3 regions of the Pseudoduganella sp. GCM10020061 genome follow, and region 1 is predicted to be linked to each of the others. Evidence: predicted binding sites of a transcription regulator. Region 1 holds the regulator's gene; each other region holds the start of a gene.
The links. Region 1 encodes sigma-54, which starts transcription at its own class of promoters, with help from an activator protein. Its sites were predicted from a motif close to TGGCANGNAANCTGCTTT; they were not measured.
Positions count from the first base shown of each region.

Region 2: ACFSQR_RS05395 (formate/nitrite transporter family protein) is a predicted target of sigma-54. The motif match lies at 3,642-3,659, and genes of this name have one in related genera.
Region 3: ACFSQR_RS13190 (TorF family putative porin) is a predicted target of sigma-54. The motif match lies at 4,796-4,813, and genes of this name have one in related genera.

Region 1 is NZ_JBHUJS010000001.1:696,821-703,568, forward strand. Features, by position in the region: gene lptA (lipopolysaccharide transport periplasmic protein LptA) at 1-418, shown strand, start outside; gene lptB (LPS export ABC transporter ATP-binding protein) at 418-1,176, shown strand; gene ACFSQR_RS03120 (RNA polymerase factor sigma-54) at 1,189-2,658, shown strand; gene hpf (ribosome hibernation-promoting factor, HPF/YfiA family) at 2,740-3,090, shown strand; gene ACFSQR_RS03130 (enoyl-CoA hydratase/isomerase family protein) at 3,209-4,279, shown strand; gene rapZ (RNase adapter RapZ) at 4,301-5,164, opposite strand; gene hprK (HPr(Ser) kinase/phosphatase) at 5,224-6,159, opposite strand; gene ACFSQR_RS03145 (PTS sugar transporter subunit IIA) at 6,163-6,645, opposite strand.
Region 2 is NZ_JBHUJS010000002.1:340,176-346,923, forward strand. Features, by position in the region: gene ACFSQR_RS05370 (DNA topoisomerase IB) at 1-683, shown strand, start outside; gene ACFSQR_RS05375 (hypothetical protein) at 753-1,061, opposite strand; gene ACFSQR_RS05380 (hypothetical protein) at 1,149-1,658, opposite strand; gene ACFSQR_RS05385 (flavodoxin family protein) at 1,857-2,927, shown strand; gene ACFSQR_RS05390 (4'-phosphopantetheinyl transferase family protein) at 2,958-3,590, opposite strand; gene ACFSQR_RS05395 (formate/nitrite transporter family protein) at 3,778-4,599, shown strand; gene ACFSQR_RS05400 (amidohydrolase) at 4,706-6,025, shown strand; gene ACFSQR_RS05405 (hypothetical protein) at 6,048-6,611, shown strand; gene ACFSQR_RS05410 (DUF4214 domain-containing protein) at 6,693-6,748, shown strand, end outside.
Region 3 is NZ_JBHUJS010000010.1:22,918-29,665, forward strand. Features, by position in the region: gene ACFSQR_RS13165 (U32 family peptidase) at 1-718, shown strand, start outside; gene ACFSQR_RS13170 (SCP2 domain-containing protein) at 715-1,176, shown strand; gene ACFSQR_RS13175 (putative zinc-binding protein) at 1,187-1,567, shown strand; gene ACFSQR_RS13180 (ATP-binding protein) at 1,564-4,443, opposite strand; gene ACFSQR_RS13185 (accessory factor UbiK family protein) at 4,454-4,702, opposite strand; gene ACFSQR_RS13190 (TorF family putative porin) at 4,874-5,605, shown strand; gene ACFSQR_RS13195 (P-II family nitrogen regulator) at 5,618-5,956, shown strand; gene ACFSQR_RS13200 (ammonium transporter) at 5,968-6,748, shown strand, end outside.

The DNA.
Region 1 (6,748 bases):
GGAACGCGCGACCGTGCGCGAGACGCCGGACGGCTGGCAGATCGCCACACTGGTCGGCGGTAACGGCAAGCTGGCCACCTTCCGCCAGAAGCGCGACGGCGGCGCCGACCTGTGGGTCGAGGGCCGCGCCGAACGCATCGAGTACGACCAGCGTACCGAAGTCGCCAAGCTGTTCTCGAAAGCGAACATTACGCAGCTGGACGGCAAGCGCGTGACCGACGAGGTCAATGGCGAATACATTTCCTACGACAGCCGCAAGGAAGTCTTCGCAGTGCGTAACGACGCCAGCGGCGAGAACAAGCCCGGCAAGGGCCGCGTAACGCTGATCCTGGCGCCGCGCAAAACGCAAGCGGCACAGCCGGCGCAACCGGCACCGGCGGCCCAGCCGGCCCAGCCAGCAGCACAGGATAAAAAGTAATGGATGAACAAAACAGCGGCTGCACCCTGATTGCACGCGGCCTGCAGAAATCCTACGGCAAGCGCATGGTCGTGCACGACGTGTCGCTGCAGGTGGAATGCGGCGAAGTGGTCGGCCTGCTCGGCCCGAACGGCGCCGGCAAGACGACCTCGTTCTACATGATCGTCGGCCTGGTGCCGTCGGACGCGGGAACGATCGAAGTGGCGGGCGTGGACATCTCCAGCCTGCCGATCCACCGCCGCGCCACGCTCGGCCTGTCCTACCTGCCGCAGGAAGCGTCGGTGTTCCGCAAGCTCACGGTGGAGGAGAACATCCGCGCCGTGCTGGAACTGCAGAAGGACGAACACGGCAAGCCTCTCAAGGGCGACGCCATCGACGAGCGGCTCGACACCCTGCTGGCGGAATTGCAGATCGAAAAGCTGCGCGAGAATCCGGCGCTGTCCCTGTCCGGCGGCGAGCGCCGCCGGGTCGAAATCGCACGCGCGCTGGCGACCAATCCGCGCTTCGTGCTGCTGGACGAGCCGTTCGCCGGCGTGGACCCGATTGCGGTCATTGAAATTCAACGAATTGTGCGATTCCTCAAGGAGCGCGGCATCGGAGTGCTCATCACCGACCACAATGTGCGCGAAACGCTTGGCATCTGCGACCGGGCGTATATCATCAACCAGGGTTCGGTATTGGCGTCGGGTCGTCCCGACGACATCATCTCGAACGAGTCGGTACGCCGCGTCTACCTGGGTGAACACTTCCGCATGTAAGCTCGCCGCCGCATGAAACAAAGCCTGCAGCTGCGCACTTCGCAGCATCTCGCGCTCACGCCGCAACTGCAGCAGTCCATTCGCCTGCTGCAGTTGTCCACGCTCGAGCTGCACCAGGAGCTCGAGCAGGCGCTGGCCGACAATCCCCTGCTCGAGCGCCTCGACGATCCGCTCGACCATTCGGTGCGCCTGCTGGCCGATGGCGCCATTGCCAGCAGCACGCCGTCCACCGCCACGGAAAACAGCGAGCCGCAGGGAGAGCGGCAGGAAGCCTCGCAGGAAGGCGCCGGCGACGATTACGAAGCGCCCGCCGACAGCGACAGTTCCGGCGACGACTGGGGCGACGCGGGGCGCGGCAAGGCCCCCGAGGACGACGACGGACGCATGCAGCTCGAAGCGTGCGCGACCACGCTGCGCGAACACCTGCTGGAGCAGGCGCGCGTGACGGTGCCGGAAGGGCGCGACCGCGTCCTGGTGGAGCTGGTCGTCGATGCGCTCGACGACAATGGCTACCTGGACGAAGCGCTGGAGGACATCCATGCGCGCCTCCCGCAGGAAGCGGACATCGACATCTGCGAACTGCGCACCGCGCTCGCGCTGCTGCAGAGTTTCGATCCGCCTGGCGTGGGCGCGCGCAGTGCGTCCGAATGCCTGGCGCTGCAGATCCGCCGCATGGAGCGCGTGCCGATGGTCACGCGGCGCATGGCGTTGACGATCGTCGAACAGCACCTGGCCTGGTTCGCGCAGCGCGATTTCGGCAAGCTGAAAAAAGCCCTCGATTGCGACGACGAAGACCTGCGCGAGGCGCAGGCCGTCATCCGCCAGTGCAATCCTCATCCGGGCGCCGCGTTTGCCGCGGATGCGTCAGACTATGTCGTACCGGACGTGATCGTGCGGCGCGCCAAGGGCGGGTGGTCGGTCACACTGAATCCGGACGTCATGCCGCGCCTGCGCATCAACCAGGTCTACGCGAGCATGCTCAAGCAGGCCAAGGGCGAGGCGCAGATGGGTGCGCAGCTCCAGGAGGCGCGCTGGCTGATCAAGAACATGCGCCAGCGCTTCGATACGATCCTGCGCGTTGCGCAGGCCATCGTGGAGCGGCAGAAGAACTTTTTCTCGCACGGTGCGGTCGCCATGCGTCCCCTTGTGTTGCGTGAAATAGCTGATACACTAGGTTTACACGAGAGCACTATTTCTCGTGTCACAACGCAGAAATTCATGCTGACACCGCACGGCATGTTTGAGTTGAAATATTTCTTCGGTAGCCATGTCGCCACCGAGGCAGGCGGTGAAGCCTCCTCCACGGCGATACGTGCTCTGATCGTGCAACTGACGGGAGCAGAAGACCCGAAAAATCCTTTATCCGACAGTAAGATTGCGGAGATGCTGGGGGAGCAGGGCATGGTCATCGCGCGGCGCACCGTTGCCAAGTACCGCGAAGCACTCAAGATCCCACCCGTCAGCCTGCGCAAATCTTTGTAAAGTCTCTGTAGCAGCTGTAAGCAGGGCGTTCCTCTACGCACCGGGCGCACGAACGAGCAAGTGAACTTTCAAGGAGTGTGTATGAATCTCACCATCAGTGGACACCATCTCGAAGTAACTTCCGCCATCCGTGACTACGTTCAAAGCAAGCTCGAGCGAATCACCAGACATTTCGATCATGTGATCGACATCGCCGTCATCCTCTCCGTCGACAACCTCACCGAAAAGGAAAAACGCCAGAAGGCGGAGGTCAACCTGCGCATGTCCGGCAAGACCGTGCACGTGGAAAGCCAGGCGCAGGACCTGTACGCAGCGATCGACACCTTGATGGATAAGCTGGACAGGCAAGTGATGAAGCATAAGGACCGGGTGCAGGACCACAATAACGAGTCCATCAAGTACATCCCGGAAGGCGAGAGGTCCGCGGCCTGAAAACCAGAATAACAACATCCGCGCATGGGGCGCCGTGAGCGCTCCCGAAGGCACCCCCGGGTGCCTTTTTCAATGTGGGGCTGCGCTAGAATAGCGCTTTCCTTTTCGACTACACGCCATGACTGAATACGTCCAGACCCGCGTCTCCAACGGCATCGGCTTCATCACGCTCGACCGCCCCAAGGCCCTCAATTCGCTGTCGCTCGACATGGTGCGCGCGCTGACCGACGTGCTGTTGCAGTGGCAGGCCGACCCCGGCGTGCAGGCCGTGGTGCTGGGTTCGAGCAGCGAGAAGGCGCTGTGCGCGGGCGGCGACATCCGCTTCTTCTTCGAAGCCGGCAAGGCCACGCCGATGGGCGGCTCGGCGCTGCTGGAAGACTTCTTCACCGAAGAATACGCGCTGAATCACCTGATCCACTACTACGAAAAGCCCTACGTCGCACTGATGGATGGCGTGGTGATGGGCGGCGGCATGGGCATAGCGCAGGCCGGCCCGCAGGCACGCGTGCGCGTCGTCACGGAACGCACGAAAATGGCCATGCCGGAGGTGAACATCGGCCTGTTCCCGGATGTGGGCGGCAGCTACTTCCTCTCGCGTGCGGCGGGCGCGCTGGGCAACTACCTTGGCCTGACGGGACTTACCGTCGGCGCGGCCGATTCCATCTACCTGGACCTGGCGGACGTGTTCGTGCCAGGCGAGCGCATGGCGGAACTGAAGGCGGCGCTGGCTGCGGCGGATGGAAGCAGGGTGCGCGAGGTGATTGCATCGTTCGGCGCCGCTGCCGGTGCGTCGCAGCTGGAGGCGGAGCGCGCCACCATCGACCGCCACTTCTCGCTGGCGTCGGTGCAGGCCATCATGGACTCGCTGGAGCAGGATGCCAGCCCGTTCGCGCAGAAAGCGCTGGGCGCGATGCGCCAGCGTTCGCCATTGATGATGCGCGTAACCTTCGAACTGCTGAAGCGCGGCGCATCGCTGGACGTGGCCGACTGCCTGCGCATGGAGCGCAACCTCGTGCGCCGCAACTTCGAGCATGGCGAAGTGCTGGAGGGTGTGCGTGCGCTCGTGATCGACAAGGACAACCAGCCGGTATGGAATCCGCCGTCGCTCGATTCGGTGACCGACGAGATGGTGGATCGCTTCTTCGAGCCCGCCTGGCCTACCTGGGCCCATCCCCTCCGCCACCTCTGAGATGGGAGGGGGCCGCCCCCCTCAGGACTGCTCGCGGTGGCGCAGCAGCACCCGCTCCGTCGATGAGAAGTGCTTAGCCAGCCGCTCGGCCATGTACACCGAGCGGTGCTGGCCACCGGTGCATCCTAGCGCGACCGTGAGGTAGCTGCGGTTATCCGTCTTGAACGCGGGTAGCCACTTCTCGATGAACTTGCGGATATCTTCCAGCATCTCGTTCGCGTTGGGCTGCGCTTCGAGGAACTTGATCACCGGCTCGTCCATGCCCGTCAGCGGGCGCAGCGCCAGGTCGTAGTAGGGGTTCGGGATCGCGCGCACATCGAACACGAAATCCGCATCCAGCGGCACGCCCAGCTTGAACGCGAACGACTCGAAGAACAGCGTCAGCGGCGCGCGCTCGAGCTCCACCAGCTCCTTGATCCACACGCGCAGCTTGCTGGCCGACAGTTCGGAGGTGTCGATGACCAGCCCGAGCTTTTCGATTGCGCCAAGGCGGTCGCGCTCTTCGGCGATACACTCGATCAGCGTGCGGCGCGCGGCAGGGTTCTCGCCGGGACGCAATTCGTGCGACAGCGGATGGCTGCGGCGGGTCTCGGAAAAGCGCGCCACCAGCGAATGCGTGTTCGCCGTCAGGAATATCGCCTTCACGTCGTGGCTTTGCTCGCGCAGCGCCTTCACCACCAGCGGCAGTTCGGCCAGCGACTCCGCGCTGCGCGCGTCGACGGCAATGGCCGCGCGTTCCGCGCCCTGCTCATGCAGGGCCTCGACCAACTGGGGCAGCAGGGCAGGGGGAAGGTTGTCGACGCAGTAGAACCCTGCGTCTTCGAGAACGTTCAGGGCTACTGATTTGCCGGAGCCTGAGATACCGGTGATGAGTACGATGCGCATAGCCGCGATGATACCGTAAGCCGCAGCAGGGGAGGTGACTGTCCCAACGGGACCGTCGCTCAGTCGCCGCTCATGGCCTGGCGCTGGCGCTCCATGAACTCGGACAGCGTGTCGATGCCGCGCAGCTGCAGGATGGTGTTGCGCACCGCCGCCTCCAGCAGCACCGCGATGTTGCGGCCGGCAGCAACCGGGATCACGACTTTACGGATCGGCAGGCCGAGCACATCTTCGGTCGGGAAATTGAATGGCAGGCGCTCGACTTCCTCTTCCAGCGCCGAGCGGCGCACGAGATGCACAATCAGCTTCAGGCGCATCTTGCGGCGCACCGCGGTCTCGCCAAAGATCGCCTTGATGTCGAGCAGGCCGAGGCCGCGGACTTCGAGCAGGTTCTGCAGCAGTGGCGGGCAGCGGCCCTCCACCATGTTCGGCGCGATGCGCGAGAATTCGACCGCGTCGTCGGCAACCAGGCCGTGCGAACGCGAGATCAGCTCCAGGCCAAGTTCGCTCTTGCCCAGGCCCGAGTCGCCGGTAATGAGCACGCCCACGCCCAGCACGTCCATGAACACGCCGTGCATGATGATGCGCTGCGCGAGTTTCTTGGACAGGTACACGCGCAGGAAGTCGATCACCTGCGCGGCCGGCAGCGGCGTGGAGAACAGCGGGATATTCTGCTCGTCGCAGATGGCGAGGATGTCCGGCGGCGTCTCGAGGCCCTGCGCGATGATCAGCGCGGGCGGGGCGCCGGCGATCAGCTCGCCGATCACGTGGCTGCGCGAGCCGGACTTCAGGCGCTGGTAATAGGTCAGTTCCTGGTGGCCGAAGACCTGGATGCGGCCCGGGTGGATCAGGTTCAGGTGGCCGACCTGGTCGGCCGCGGACGCCACATCGCCCGAGATCAGGCGCTCGCCGCCCGGAAAGCCTGCAAACCACCCGAGTTCCAGGCTCTCGCGGTTGTCGTCGTACAGGCGTTGGATCGTGAGCGGCGTCTGGAGCATTGCTTAACCCAGCGCGTGCAGGCTGGGCTGCCAGTGGGTGATGCGGGCATGGACCGATGCCGGATCCGGATCGGTGGACAGTGCCTGGCGCACCGACTCGTCCGAGAACATCTCGGCGATCTCGGACAGGATCTCGAGGTGCTGCTGCGTGACGTGCTCCGGAATGAGCAGGAAGAACAGCAGGTTGACCGGCACGCCGTCGGGCGACTCGAACGGAATCGGTTCGGCCAGGCGCACGAATGCGCCGATCGGCGCCTTCAGGTTCTTCGAACCCTTGATGCGGCCGTGCGGAACCGCCACGCCGTGACCCAGGCCGGTCGAACCGAGGCGCTCGCGCGCGAACAGGTTGTCGGACACGGTCGAACGCGCGATACCGCAGTTATTCTCAAAAATCAGCCCTGCCTGCTCGAATGCGCGCTTCTTGCTGGAGACTTCCAGGTCGAGAAGCACGTTCTCGGGCGACAGGATTTTGCTCAGGTTCGTCATGACAAATTTGGTGCTGCAAAGCACAAAGGGGGGCTTGCGAGCCAGAATTATAGGCTTGTTTTGAACCCGTGTAATTCGATTTCGCAAGCATCTGTAAGTGGGC
Region 2 (6,748 bases), on a different contig from region 1:
CGCGCGAGAAGGTGCTGGCCACCATCGTCTACCTGCTGCAGGCCACCATGATGCGCATCGGGAACGAGGAATACGCGCGCAGCAATAAATCATTCGGCCTGACCACGCTGCGCAACCGCCACGTGCACATCGACGGGAGCGAAGTGGAGTTCCGCTTCCGCGGCAAGAGCGGCGTGTACCACAGCGTCAAGGTGGAAGACCGCAGGCTGGCGCGGATCATTGCGCGCACGCGCGAACTGCCGGGACAGGACCTGTTCCAGTATGTGGATGCGGAGGGCAACCGGCACGCGGTCGGTTCCAGCGACGTGAACGACTACCTGCGCACGATCAGCGGCGAGGACTACACCGCCAAGGACTTTCGCACCTGGGCGGGGACCGTGCTGGCGGCGCTGGCGTTGCAGGAATTCGAGAAGTTCGATTCGGATGCGCAGGCCAAGAAGAACATCGTGCGCGCCATCGAGTCGGTGGCCGAGAAGCTGGGCAATACGCCGTCGATCTGCCGCAAGTGCTACGTGCACCCGGCCATCATCGAATCGTATATGGACGGCACCATGCTGGAAGCCTTGCGCGCGCGGGCGGAACAGGAACTGATCGAAGGCTTGCCGTCGCTCGAACCGGAAGAAGCCGCAGTCCTCGCCCTGCTTGAAGTGCGCCTGCAGGCCGCGACCAGACCTGCCAGCTGATGCAAGGGACTGCCGGGGACGGGACTGCCGCGTTACGCACTTGTGCGGGCAGTCCCCCTCTTTGAATGCTTACTTGCCGTCGGGGCGCGACGGCTCGGCTTCGGAACGCACGTCGCGGTCGCGCCGCGCCGCTGCCTCGCCCTGCTCGTCCGGCGGCAAGCCCAGTCCTGGTCCGCCGACCGCGTCCAGCGGCTCGCCGGTTGACTTGCTGGCCCCGTCCGGCGGCGGCGCATTATAGTCATTCACATGCACGACGTCGTCATCGCCGACGATCTTCTTCTCGTCGCCCGGCGCGACTTCGGGCGGATGGGTCGGAATTTCGCGCTCGATCTTCTTGCGGTCAAGGTCTTCCGGATGCAGTGGCTCGGCTGGGGGCATGGCGTTCTCCTGGGTAGATGTTCCTGTTGCGATCATAAACAAAGCCCTCATCCGGCGACACGTCTTTGCCGCGCTGCAACCGGGCGCCTAGAAGTTCTGCTCCAGCTTTTTGTCTTCCGCCTTGGCGCGCTTCATCGCCTCCGGCTCGACATCTTCGGCTTCCCGGTTGAAGTGGATGAACACGCCCCAACCGGCCAGCAGGAGTCCCGTCGACACCAGGATCGCCGCGGCGTGCGGCAGCAGGTGCGCATCCTCGTGGATCGCCTTGAAGGTCGCGATCAGCCCTTCGATCGACAGCGCGACCACCGTCACCACCAGGAAGCGCGAGAGATAGCGCCGCGCGCGCGTCGGTGCACTGACCGTCGCATCGCGGATGACCTCTTCTTCCGTCACCGTCTGCGCGATCTGCAGCACCACCAGCGCGACCGCCAGCAGCCCGGTTGCCTCGATGGCGCGGTCGGCGCCTTCCTTGAGCGACTGCCCCAACGCCGACAGCGCGGTATCGACCGCGATCACGCCCAACATCACTGCGATGCCCAGGAACAGGACCGCCACCAGCGCATGCGCGCCCGAAAAAAAGAAGTTGAATAACTTCATCGAACGTCCTGTTTTTTGTTTGCTCCATATACCCAGGGGGAGTATATGCCCTTACCCTGCAAGGGGCTGTCCTGATGGGCGAGTATGTGCCGCCTGGCCGACAAGGAGTGCATACCCCCCTCTTCTGTTCGTCCCAGCACAGACCCGGCCGGCGCGACATGCCATCCTCACAGCCGAACCATGTTGGGGAGCGAAGCAATGACGACCGTGCGCAAGGGCCAGTTCGAAGGCAAGATCGACCGCCAGGAGTTCCACCTGCGCTTCCAGGCCAACTACGTCCAGCACGAATACGACAGCGTGCGCGACGCCCTGGCCCAGGTCGAGGAAATCGCGTGGAAGAACTATGTCGATGGCCGCAAGCCGCCCGCCACCGAAAAGGCCGGCCCGGGCTTCGCCGATCCCGACTACGACCTGTCCACCGAATGGAAAGCCGCGCACGACCGCCTGATCGAAGCCGAACGCCGCCAGAAGGATCCGGCGACACGTTCGCGCGTGCTGCTCGTGTGCTGCGCACACCGCAACGACGGCACCTGCCCCGGCGAGATTTCCAAGACCTTCCGCCTGACGGAGCAGTTGCGCGAGACGCTGGAATCGGCCGGCATCGAGGTCGATGTGCTAGACCTGAGCCGGCTGGTGTCCGACTATGACCGCCACATCCACCCGTGCAAGGCCTGCGTGTCGACCGCGATGCCGCTATGCCACTGGCCCTGCAGCTGCTACCCGAACTACGCCGAGCGCCAGACCAACGACTGGATGAACGAGATCTATGAAAAGTGGGTGAGTGCGCACGGCGTCATCCTCGTCACCCCGGTCTACTGGTACGAAGCGCCCAGCGGCCTGAAACTGATGATGGACCGGCTGGTGTGCGCCGACGGCGGCAACCCCGACCCCACGTCCACCCAGGGCAAGGACCCCGAGAAAGCCAAGGCGCTGGAGCTGCAGGGCTGGCCCTACCCTAAGCACCTGGCCGGACGCGTGTACGGCGTATTCGTGCACGGGGATGTCGCCGGCATCGAGGGAACCCGGCGCGCGCTGTCCGACTGGCTGGACTGGATGGGATTGATCGACGCCGGGGCGGCCGCACGCCTGGACCGCTACATCGGCTACTTCGAGTCGTACGCCGAGAGCCACGAGGCGCTCGACCGCGACGAGGCGGTACAGGAAGAAGCGCGCAATGTCGCGCGTGCGGTGGCCAAGGCAGTGGAAGCGCTGCGCGCCGGCACCCTGCCCAATTACTCCGCCGGCCTGCCGCAGCCGCGCCCCAAATAAACGCCGGAGCTGCCTGCGTCCGCCCGCGGATCAACCCGTGACGAATTCAGGTAGCGAGTCGACAATGCGCAGTGCCGGCGGCTCGGCCAGCGCGCGCGCCGCGCACAGCGCAATGGCCACCTGATCGTGTTCGACCGGATAGCACGTGGCGGACTCCTGCCCCAGCTTGAAGCGCGCCTCGGCGCGGCACCATGCTTCGTAGAACCTGGCGGCGCGCTCCAGTTCCGGCAACGCCATCAGGCGGCTGGCTTCCACCGCGCCAAACGCCTTGGCCGCCAGCGCCGCGATATCGCGTTGCGGGTCCGGCACCTCCACATCCAGCCCGACCGCGCTTTCCATGCTGACGGCCACCGCCACCCACGGCCCGCTGTGCGAAATGCTGAACGACGGCGTGCGCGCCCGCACGCCCAGCGTAATGACGGGCGCCTTGCCCAACTGTTCCTCGATCTGGATCGCGTCCAGCGGAATGTCCGCCGCGAGCGCTACGGCCCGGCGCAGCATCATGCGTCCCACCACGAACTGGCGTTGGCGCTGCTCGCGCACGAACGCCCGGTAGCGCTGCTGCTCGCCTGGCGTGAGCGCAGCCGCCCACACCGGCACCAGGTCGCCCGGTAGCCCGTCCACATTCGCCAGCCAGATGGTGGCATACGCCGCCTGCCGCATGCTGCTCCCTACTCAAGTAATGACACCCTCGCGGTTCGCGCCAAGGGTAAATGGCAGGGATAGTACTGGTCCGTGAAAAAATTGACAAGGACGGCAGGCCGGGCCGGCCGCAAGCGGGCAACGCGCGCGGCGGGAATGCGCTAACCTCGTCAACGGCAAAACAGGACGATCGGCATACCACGCGACCATGGACGTCTTCGGCTTCAACGCATTCTCGCCGGCTGAGATCACGGCCCGGATTGAAACGGTTGGCGTCACCAAGGCACGCCTGCCGCTGGGATCCATGCTGATGCTGTCCGTGCTGGCCGGGGCGTTCATCGGCCTCGGCGCGCTCTACTACGTGCTGGTCCGCTCCGATCCGGGGCTGGGCTTCGCGGCGCGGCAGGTGCTCGGCGGAGCCGTGTTTTCACTGGGCCTGTTCATGGTCGTCGTCGCAGGCGCTGAGCTATTCACGGGGAATAACCTGCTGGTGATGGCGTGGGCCGCAAAGAAGATCACCACCCGAGAATTACTGCGCAGCTGGATCATCGTCCTGGCAGGGAACCTGGTCGGCGCACTGGGCCTCGCGGTGTTGGTGGTGCTGTCCGGGCATCCCGATGCCAACCAGGGCGCGGTCGCCGCCCAGTACCTTACGATCGCCGCCGCCAAAACCAATTTGCCGTTCGCCCAGGCCTTCTTCAGCGGCCTGCTGTGCAATTCGCTGGTGTGCATCGGAATCTGGATGGCCATCGCCGGCCGCAGCGTGACCGACAAAGCGGTCGCGCTCCTGTTCCCGATCTCCGCGTTCGTGGCGGCTGGCTTCGAGCACAGCGTCGCGAACATGTACCTGATCCCGGTAGCGATGCTGATCCAGCTGACCTCGGGCCACGCCGGCACCGAGCCGATCCTGCTGGGTGGATTCCTGTCGAATCTGTTCCCCGTCATCCTCGGCAACCTCACAGGGGGCTCGCTGTTCGTCGGCGGCGTGTTCCACGTCATCTACCGGCGCACAGGCCTGATCGGGGATTGAAAAAAAATCACGCATTCGCGGCCAGTCGGAGTAAATTAGTTGCCGAAAGAGAAAAAAGCGGTGGCAGCTCCACCCCCGACACGCTCCGATACCCAGGAACCCTGACATGAAACTGCTGATTGCCGGCCTGCTTGCAGCCCTGCCCTTCCATATCGCCCACGCCGCCGGGCCGGACCTGTCGGCGGCCATCGCCAAAGACTACCGCGGCCACCTGGCCGGCTTGTACGACCACTTCCACCGCAATCCCGAACTATCGTTCATGGAAGTGAAGACCGCCGCACGGCTGGCCTCCGAACTGCGCGCGGCCGGCTTCGAGGTGACCGAAGGTGTGGGCGGCACGGGCGTCGTTGCGATCATGAAGAACGGCCCCGGCCCGCTGGTGATGATGCGCGCCGACATGGACGGCCTGCCCGTACTCGAAAAGTCCGGCCTGCCGAACGCATCCAAAGCGACCGGCAAGGACCGCGAGGGGAACCTGCAGCCAACGATGCACGCCTGCGGGCACGACGTCCACATCACCAGCCTGGTGGGGACAGCGCGCCAGATGGCAGCGCGCCGAAAGTCCTGGTCCGGCACGCTGATGCTGATCGGGCAGCCGGCGGAAGAGCGCGCAGGCGGCGCCGTCGCCATGATGAAGGACCGCGTGTGGGAACGCTTCGGCAAGCCGGACTACGCGCTGGCGTTCCACGTCTCGTCCGATGTCGAAGCGGGCAAGATCGTCGCCAGCGAAGCGCCCTACTCCGGCGTGGACACCGTCGACATCCTGATCCACGGAGTTGGCGCCCATGGCGCCAGCCCGCACCGCGGCAAGGACCCGGTCATGCTCGGCGCGCAGATTGTCGTCGCGCTGCAGACCATTATCAGCCGCGAACGCGAGCCGCACGAACCTGCTGTCATCACGGTCGGCTCCTTCCACGCCGGCAGCAAGGCCAACATCATCTCCGACAGCGCCAAGCTGCAGCTCACCGTGCGCAACGAAAGCGCCGCCACGCGCACCATGCTGCTCGACGCGATCAAGCGCGTCGCCATCAACACTGCGCGCGCCAACGGCGTCGCAGAAGACCAGCTGCCCGAGGTCACGGTGCTCGACGAGATGACGCCGCCGACGCTGAACGACGCCGCGCTCCTGCGCCGCATGAAACAGGCGTGGACCGACAGCCTTGGCGCGCACATCTTCGACGCCAATTACAAGCGCTCGGGCATGGGCGCGGAAGACTTCCCCTTCTTCACCGCCAAGCCGTACATTCCCAGCGTGTACTTTACCGTCGGCGGCACGCCCAAAGCCGCGCTGGAAGCTGCCGCCGCTGGCGGTCCGCCGGTCCCCAGCCACCACAGCGCCATCTTCAAAGTGGAACCCGAACCTGCGGTCACGACAGGAGTCGAAGCGACCGTGACCGCAATGCTCGCACTGATGAAAACCAGGTAAGCCCTCGTCTGCCAAGGAACCCATGAACAATTCAACGCGCCCGACTTCCGTGAAAATCGGTTTTACTGCAGCAGCATCGGCCTTCGAGGCGGCCCACTTGTGGGTCGAATACCTGAACGGCGGCGTCCTGTCCCATCACCTGCTCGCCAACCCGGATTTACCGGCGATATCCAACTGGTGGGGCCTTGTCGTGATTCCGGTGCTCACATGGTTCCTGGTCGGGCGGATCCAGTCCCGCGTCGCCAGGCAGAACGCCTTCCAGTCCGCAGCGCCACGCATCCCGTCAACCATCATGATCGCGTTCACCGCTGCGCTGGCATATGGCGCCGCGCTGTCGTTTGCCTTCGTCAGCAATTTCGAATGGATCAGCGCGGTCTTCCTTGGTGCGTTCGCGGTGGCGCTTGTCGTACCGGTGTACCGGGCCGAGTACCTCCTGGGCTTCGTGCTCGGAATGACCTTCACATTCGGAGCGGTCCTCCCGCTGATCATTGGCGCCGTCATCGCTGTATTCTCGAGGCTTGTGCACCTGGCCTTCTCTGCTGCAGTGCGGCTGATCCGCAACCAGCCTGTCTCCCGCGCCCAGTGACATGGGATTGCTAGCCGGCGACGCTGCCGCCACTGTTCCGCCTGACCTGCTGAGGTCCACCTAGTCCAACAGGAGCCGCCAATGAAACCAACCATCCGACACGTACTGTGCTGCGCGCTCGCGCTCATGCTGGCATC
Region 3 (6,748 bases), on a different contig from region 1:
GGAAGTGGTGCTGTCTTCGCAGGCGCTGATCGAATCGAACAGCGAACTGGGCGCGCTGCGCAAGCTGGTCGCCAACGGCCGCTTCGGCGTCGAAGCCAACGACGTCGGCGCCGTGCATTGCCTGGACGGCGCTCCGTATGTGGCCGGCCCGCACCTGAACATCTACAATCCGCCGGCCCTGGCGACCTACGCCCGCACGGGCGCGCGCCGCTGGGTGATGCCGCTCGAACTGGGCCGCGCCCAACTGCTTGGCATGCGCGCGGGCATGGCGGCCGGGATGGAGACCGAGGTGTTCGCCTTCGGCCGCATGCCGCTCGCGTTTTCGGCCCGCTGCTTCACCGCGCGCAAGCTGAACCTGCCCAAGGACGACTGCCGCTTCTCCTGCATGGAGCATCCGGACGGTCTGCTCCTGAACACGCGCGAAGGCCAGCCGTTCCTGGTGCTGAACGGTATCCAGACCCAATCGGCATCGGTGCACAACCTGGTCGCGGAGCTGGCGGACATGCGCGGGATTGGCGTCGACGTGGCGCGCATCAGCCCACAGTCTTCCGGCACGGCCGACATCATCGCCGCCTTCGACCTGGCGCGCCGCGGCGCGATCGATACTGCCGAAGCCAGGCGCCGGATCGCGCCGCACCTGGTGGGCGCCGAATGCAATGGCTACTGGTTCGGCGAGCCGGGCATCGCATTGCACCGGACCGTGGCGGAGGCAGCATGAGGACCGCACCGCCCGCATCGTTCATCATCCCCGCCGGCGTGGCCGGCGTGCTGGGGCGGCTGCCCGCCTACCCGGGTTCGTGGCTGTTCGCGCGCGCCCTGAACCTGGCGCTGGCGCGGCACCTGCCGGCCGACGTGCGCGCCGCGCTCGAGGGCAGGGCGCTACGGCTGGCCGTGCAGGACGCGAAGCTGGTCTTCGACTTCACCTGGCGCGGCGCCGGCTTCGCAGCGGGCACGGCGGGCGCGCAGCCGGAGCTGACCATCCGCGCCTCAGCGCAGGACCTGTGGCGGATGGCGCGCCGCGAGGAAGACCCGGACACGCTGTTCTTCAGCCGCCGCCTCGTGCTGGAGGGCGACACCGAACTGGGCCTGCTATTCAAGAACACGCTGGACAGCCTCGACCTGTCGGTATTCGACCTGGCTGCCGGCCTGGGGTCGCGCCGCCGCCGCAGGCGCTAGGGGAGGCGAGATGGCGACCGGCGCGAAAACGCTGCCGCTGGTGTATTCGTGCTCCGGCTGTTCCAGCGCGGCGCAGCTGGCCAACCACGTGGCGCTCCGCCTGGATCGCATGCAGGCCGCGGAGATGAGCTGTATCGCCGGCGTGGGCGGGGACGTCGCGCCGCTGGTCAAGGTGGCGCAGTCGGGCCGCACCATCCTTGCCATCGACGGCTGCGCGATGGCATGCGCGCGCCAGTGCCTGTCTCGCCAGGGCGTCACGCCCGACCACCACCTGCAGCTGGGCGAACTCGGTGTCAAGAAAAAGAAGCACGAGGATTTCGACGGCGCGCAGGCCGACGTGGTGCTGGGCGCCGCGCTGTCGTTGCTCGGCGCACGTCCGGGTAAGCCCTAGGGCAGGCGCCTGCCGCCGGACAGGATCTCGGCGATCGCGGCCGGCTCCACCGGCTTGACGAAGAAGTAGTCGAAACCTGCTTCCACCGCCAGCGCCTTGTCCGATTCCTGGCCGTAGCCGGTGATCGCGACCAGCAGGGCATCGCTGGCTGCATCCGTGGCGCGCAGCTGCCGCGCCAGTTCGTTGCCGTCCATGCCGGGCAAGCCGATATCGAGCAGGAACACGTCGAAGGTGTCGGCCTGCGCCAGGGCGAGCGCTTCGAACGCGCTGTGGCGCACCGACACGGTGTGGCCGCACGCCTCCAGGTACATGGCCAGCATCTGCGCGCCGTCGACGTTATCGTCGACCAGCATGATGCGCTGCGCTTCGGCCGCCGCGGCGGACCGCTGCATTCCCGCGTCGGTGTCCGTGTCGAGGTCGGGCGTCGCGGCCGGCAGGCGCACCACGAACTCGCTGCCCTGTCCCAGGCCCGGGCTGCTGGCCGACACGGTGCCGCCATGCAGTTCCACCAGCGTACGCACCAGCGCCAGGCCGATCCCAAGCCCGCCCTGGGTGCGGTCCGGCGTGCGCTCCGCCTGCGCGAACAGCTCGAACACATGCGGCAGCAGCCCGGCCGCCATGCCCATGCCGTTGTCGCTCACTTTCAGCAGTATCTGTGACCCCGGGGTCTCGAGCGTAACCTTGATGGTGCCTTCCTCGGGCGTGTACTTGGCCGCGTTGTTCAGGAGGTTGGCCAGCACCTGCACCAGCCGCTTGTAGTCGCCTTCCACCAGCGCCGCGCCGGACGGCGTCTCCACCGTGCAGCGATGGCGGCGCGCCTCGATCAGCGGACGCACCTGCTCCACCGCGTCGGCGACCACGTGGCGCACGTCCACGCTGCCCAGTTCCAGCCCCACCAGGCCACTGGTGACGCGCGAGACGTCGAGCAGGTCGTCCACCAGGCCGGTCATGTGGCGTACCTGGCGCGAGATGATGTCGGCAGTGGTGGAGACCCGCGATGGCGGCACGCCCGGCAGCCTGAGCAGCTCGGCGGCGGCGCTGATCGGCGCCAGCGGATTGCGCAGTTCGTGCGCGAGCATGGCGAGGAACTGGTCCTTGCGGCGGTCCGCCAGCATCAGCGCTTCCTCGGCGCGCACGCGTTCGATCGCTGCCCACATGCGCCCGGCGGCATCCTCGACCAGCGCCACGTCGTCCGGGTGCCAGATGCGCGGCTCGGCGGACGCCACGATCAGGCACGCGATCAGGGCGCCGTGGCGCGTATGCGGCACCACGATGGCGGCATGGGCATCGATCTGCTCGAAGGTCGGCCAGACGTCCGGCGCGCCCGTGCGCGGGTCGTTGCGCATGTCCGCGCTGGTCCAGGTGGCGCCGGCTTCGAGCGTGGCGAAGTTCGCGCTCCCGAATGCCGCCGCGGGATAGGTGCCGAGCAGCTCGGCCACCGATCCGTCGGTGTAGTTGGAATGGAAGGCGAGGGTCTGCTGCTCGCAGTCGTAGTTGCCGCAGACGACCCGCGCCACCCCGAGGTGGCGGCCCACCAGTTCCGTCGTGGTCTGGAAGATGCGCGACGTATCGGACAGCGCGCGCAGGCGGTCCGTCAGGTTCAGCTGGAACGACTGGCGCGCTTCGGCGCGCTGCAGGCCGAACTGGGTACGCATGCGCGCCGTCACGTCCACCGTCACCCCACGCATGGCCACCGGCGCGCCCATCGCATCGCGCCGCACCTTGCCGTGCACGTCCAGCCAGATCGTTTCACCGTTGTCGGGCCGGCGGTAGGTGATGACTTCCTGGTACGACCCGCTGGATTCGATCGCATCGGCGTAGGCGCGCTTGAGGCGCTCGACGTCCTGCTCCGGAAGCGATTGCCAGATGTCCGACATCTGCACCACATCGGTGCCAAGGATTTCGCGTGCATTGGCCGAGAAGCTCGCCCTGCCGCTGGCCAGCTCCCACTCCCAGATCAGCATGCGCGCCGCGCCCATCCCTTCGCGCAGGCGTTCCTCGGCGGCGGCGCGCTGCTCTTCCGCGCGGGCGCGGTCCACGGCGTTGCGCACCCGCTCGGCCACCTCCTGCAGCAGCGCCACTTCGTCGGTGGTCCAGTTGCGCGGCTTGTCGTCGAACGCCAGCAGCACGTGGCCGCCGGCGCCACCCTGGTCGCCGGCGGGAACGGCGATCAGTCCGCGCGCATCCTCGCCGCTCCAGGCCGGGTCTGCCTGCGCGTCGGCCAGCACCACGGTGCGATCCAGGCGCAGGTGCTCGCGATACTCGGCGCGCGACAGTTGCATGTGCCCGGCCAGCATGGCCGTCGCGGTGTCGGTGACTTCGCGCACGCTGTCCAGCAGGCGCAGGCTGTCGGCCAGCTCGAGCTGGAATTCGCGGCGCCGCTGGATGTTCAGGCGCGCCGTGGTTTCGAAAATTGCGCAGTAGGCCCCGCCCACCCGGCCGTCGTCGACACGCACCGGGGAGTAGGCGAGGGTGAAGGTGCTTTCGTAGACGCCGTCGGCGCGCCGGAACGTGCGCCTGACGTCTTCGCCAAGGATGGATTCCCCTTGCAAGGTGCGCTCGATCAGCGGGCGCACGTGCGGCCACAGCTCCGGCCAGACCTGCTGGAGCGGCTCGCCCAGCGCGGCCGGGTGGCGGTCCGTCAGCAGGTACGCGTAGGCGTCGTTATAGAAAAAGTGGTGCTGCGGGCCCCACGCCACGAACATCGGGAAGCGCGAACCCAGGATCAGCGAAATGGTATTGCGCAGCGCGGCCGGCCATGCGGCGGATGGCCCGAGCGGGCTCCCGGCCCAGTCGACCTGGCGGAACCGGGCGCGGACTTCTCCCGCGCCCTCGAACAGGGCGTCCTCTGGCACCGGACTGGCGGCGGCTGCCACGCGCTTGGGGTTACGGCTCTTGGGGTGCGAGTCGCGCTTCCAGCTCGGCGATGCGCAGTTCCAGCGCTTCGAGGCGTGAGCGGGTCTTGGCCAGTACCTGCGCCTGGATGTCGAATTCCTCGCGGGTGACCAGGTCGAGCTTGGAGAAGCCCTGGGTCATCATCGCCTTGACGTTCTTTTCAATGTCCTTGGCGGGCGAGTTTTCGATCACCTGGTTGATCTTGCCCTGCAGGTCGTTGAAGAAGCTGTTCATGTCCATAGTGTCCTTTCGGCCGCACTGTTGCGGTGCAGCGGCCTTCATTTGGTGCGTCGCAGGATGCCGCGTTCCCTGTGGAGCGCGCGCGGACTGCGCTGGCACGACTCCTGCTAAACGGTATGTGGATGCTTTCGCATGCCAGCCACGATTGTAATCAAAACTCAAGGAGAGGTGATGAATACGATGATGCTCCGTATGCTACCGCTGGGATTGCTGGTGCCGGGATGGTGCGCCAGCCCTGCCATGGCGCAGGACACGCCGCCGACGCAGCTCAGTTTCAATGCGTCTCTCGCCAGCGACTACCGCTATCGCGGCAATTCCCAGTCGCGGCTGCGGCCGGCACTGCAGGGCGGAGCGGACCTGGTGCACAACCCAAGCGGCCTGTACGTGGGCGCCTGGCTGTCCGGCATTCGCTGGATTGCCGATGCGGGCGGCGAGTCGCGCACCGAAATGGATGTCTACGCCGGCAAGCGCGGCACCGTGGGCCGGTTCAGCTATGACGCCGGCGTGCTGGCCTACGTCTACCCGTCCAGCGCGCTCGCGACCAACCCGAACACGCGCGAAGTGTACGTCCAGGGCGGCTACGGCCCGGTCACCGTCAAGTATTCGCATGCGTACAGCAACCTGTTCGGCACGCCCGACAGCAAGCACAGCGGCTACCTCGACCTCGGCGCCAGCTTTCCGCTGCGCGGCGGGCTGGTGCTGAACCTGCACGCCGGCCGCCAGCGCGTCAACGGGCATGGCGCGCTCAGCTACAACGACTACCGGGCAGGCCTCACCAAGACCATCGGGCCCGCTTCGGTCTCGCTTTCCGTGGTCGGCACCGATACCGGGAGCTACACCGGACCCGGCGGACGCAACCTCGGCAAGACCGGGCTGGTCCTGACCGCCACCACCACCTTCTAGGAGACCCCGCGCATGAAACTCATCACCGCCATCATCAAGCCGTTCAAGCTGGACGAAGTGAGGGAAGCCCTGTCGGACATCAACGTCCAGGGCATTACCGTGACCGAAGTGAAGGGCTTCGGACGCCAGAAAGGGCACACCGAGTTGTACCGGGGCGCCGAATACATCGTCGACTTCCTGCCCAAGACCAAGATCGAGGCCGCGGTGGACGACGGCCTGGCCGAGCTGGCCATCGAGACCATCGAAAAGGCGGCGCGCACCGGCAAGATCGGCGACGGCAAGATCTTCGTGACCAACATCGAGCACGTGGTGCGCATCCGCACTGGTGAAACCGGCAACGACGCACTGTGAGGAGAGCATCCATGAGCACACATTTCGCGTACTGGCTGCGCATGCTGGTTCTGGCGGCGGTGGCCGCGTTCGCGCTGCAGGGCGCCGGCCCGGCGAGCGCGGCGCCGCCTGCCGATGCGGTGGCGGCAGCTGGGCAAACCGTCGCACCCGCCCCCGCCGCTGCACCGGCGCAGGAGGCCGTCGTGGTCAAGCCCATCCCGGCCAAGGGCGATACCGCCTGGATGTTCGTCTCGACCCTGCTGGTCATCATGATGGCGATCCCCGGGCTGGCGCTGTTCTACGGCGGCCTGGTGCGTTCCAAGAACATGGTGTCGGTGCTGCTGCAGGTGCTGATGATCTTCTCGGTCGTGATCGTGCTGTGGTTCGCGTACGGCTACTCGCTCGCGTTCACCGCCGGTTCGCCCTTCATCGGCTCGCTCGACCGGCTGTTCCTGGCCGGGATCTGGGACCCGGCCAGCGGCGCGTTCAGCTACGCGGCCACGTTCAGCAAGGGCGTCGTGATCCCCGAGTTCATCTTCGTCGCGTTCCAGGGCGCGTTCGCGGCCATCACCTGCGGCCTGGTCGTGGGCGCATTCGCCGAGCGCGCACGCTTTTCGGCGATCCTGCTGTTCACGGCGCTCTGGTTCACCTTCGGCTACCTGCCGGTCGCCCACATGGTGTGGTTCTGGGCCGGCCCGGATGCGATCACCGATGCGGCGACGCTTGCCGCCACCACGGACGGCGCGGGCTGGCTGTGGCAGATGGGCGCGCTCGATTTCGCGGGCGGCACCGTGGTGCACATCAACGCCGCCG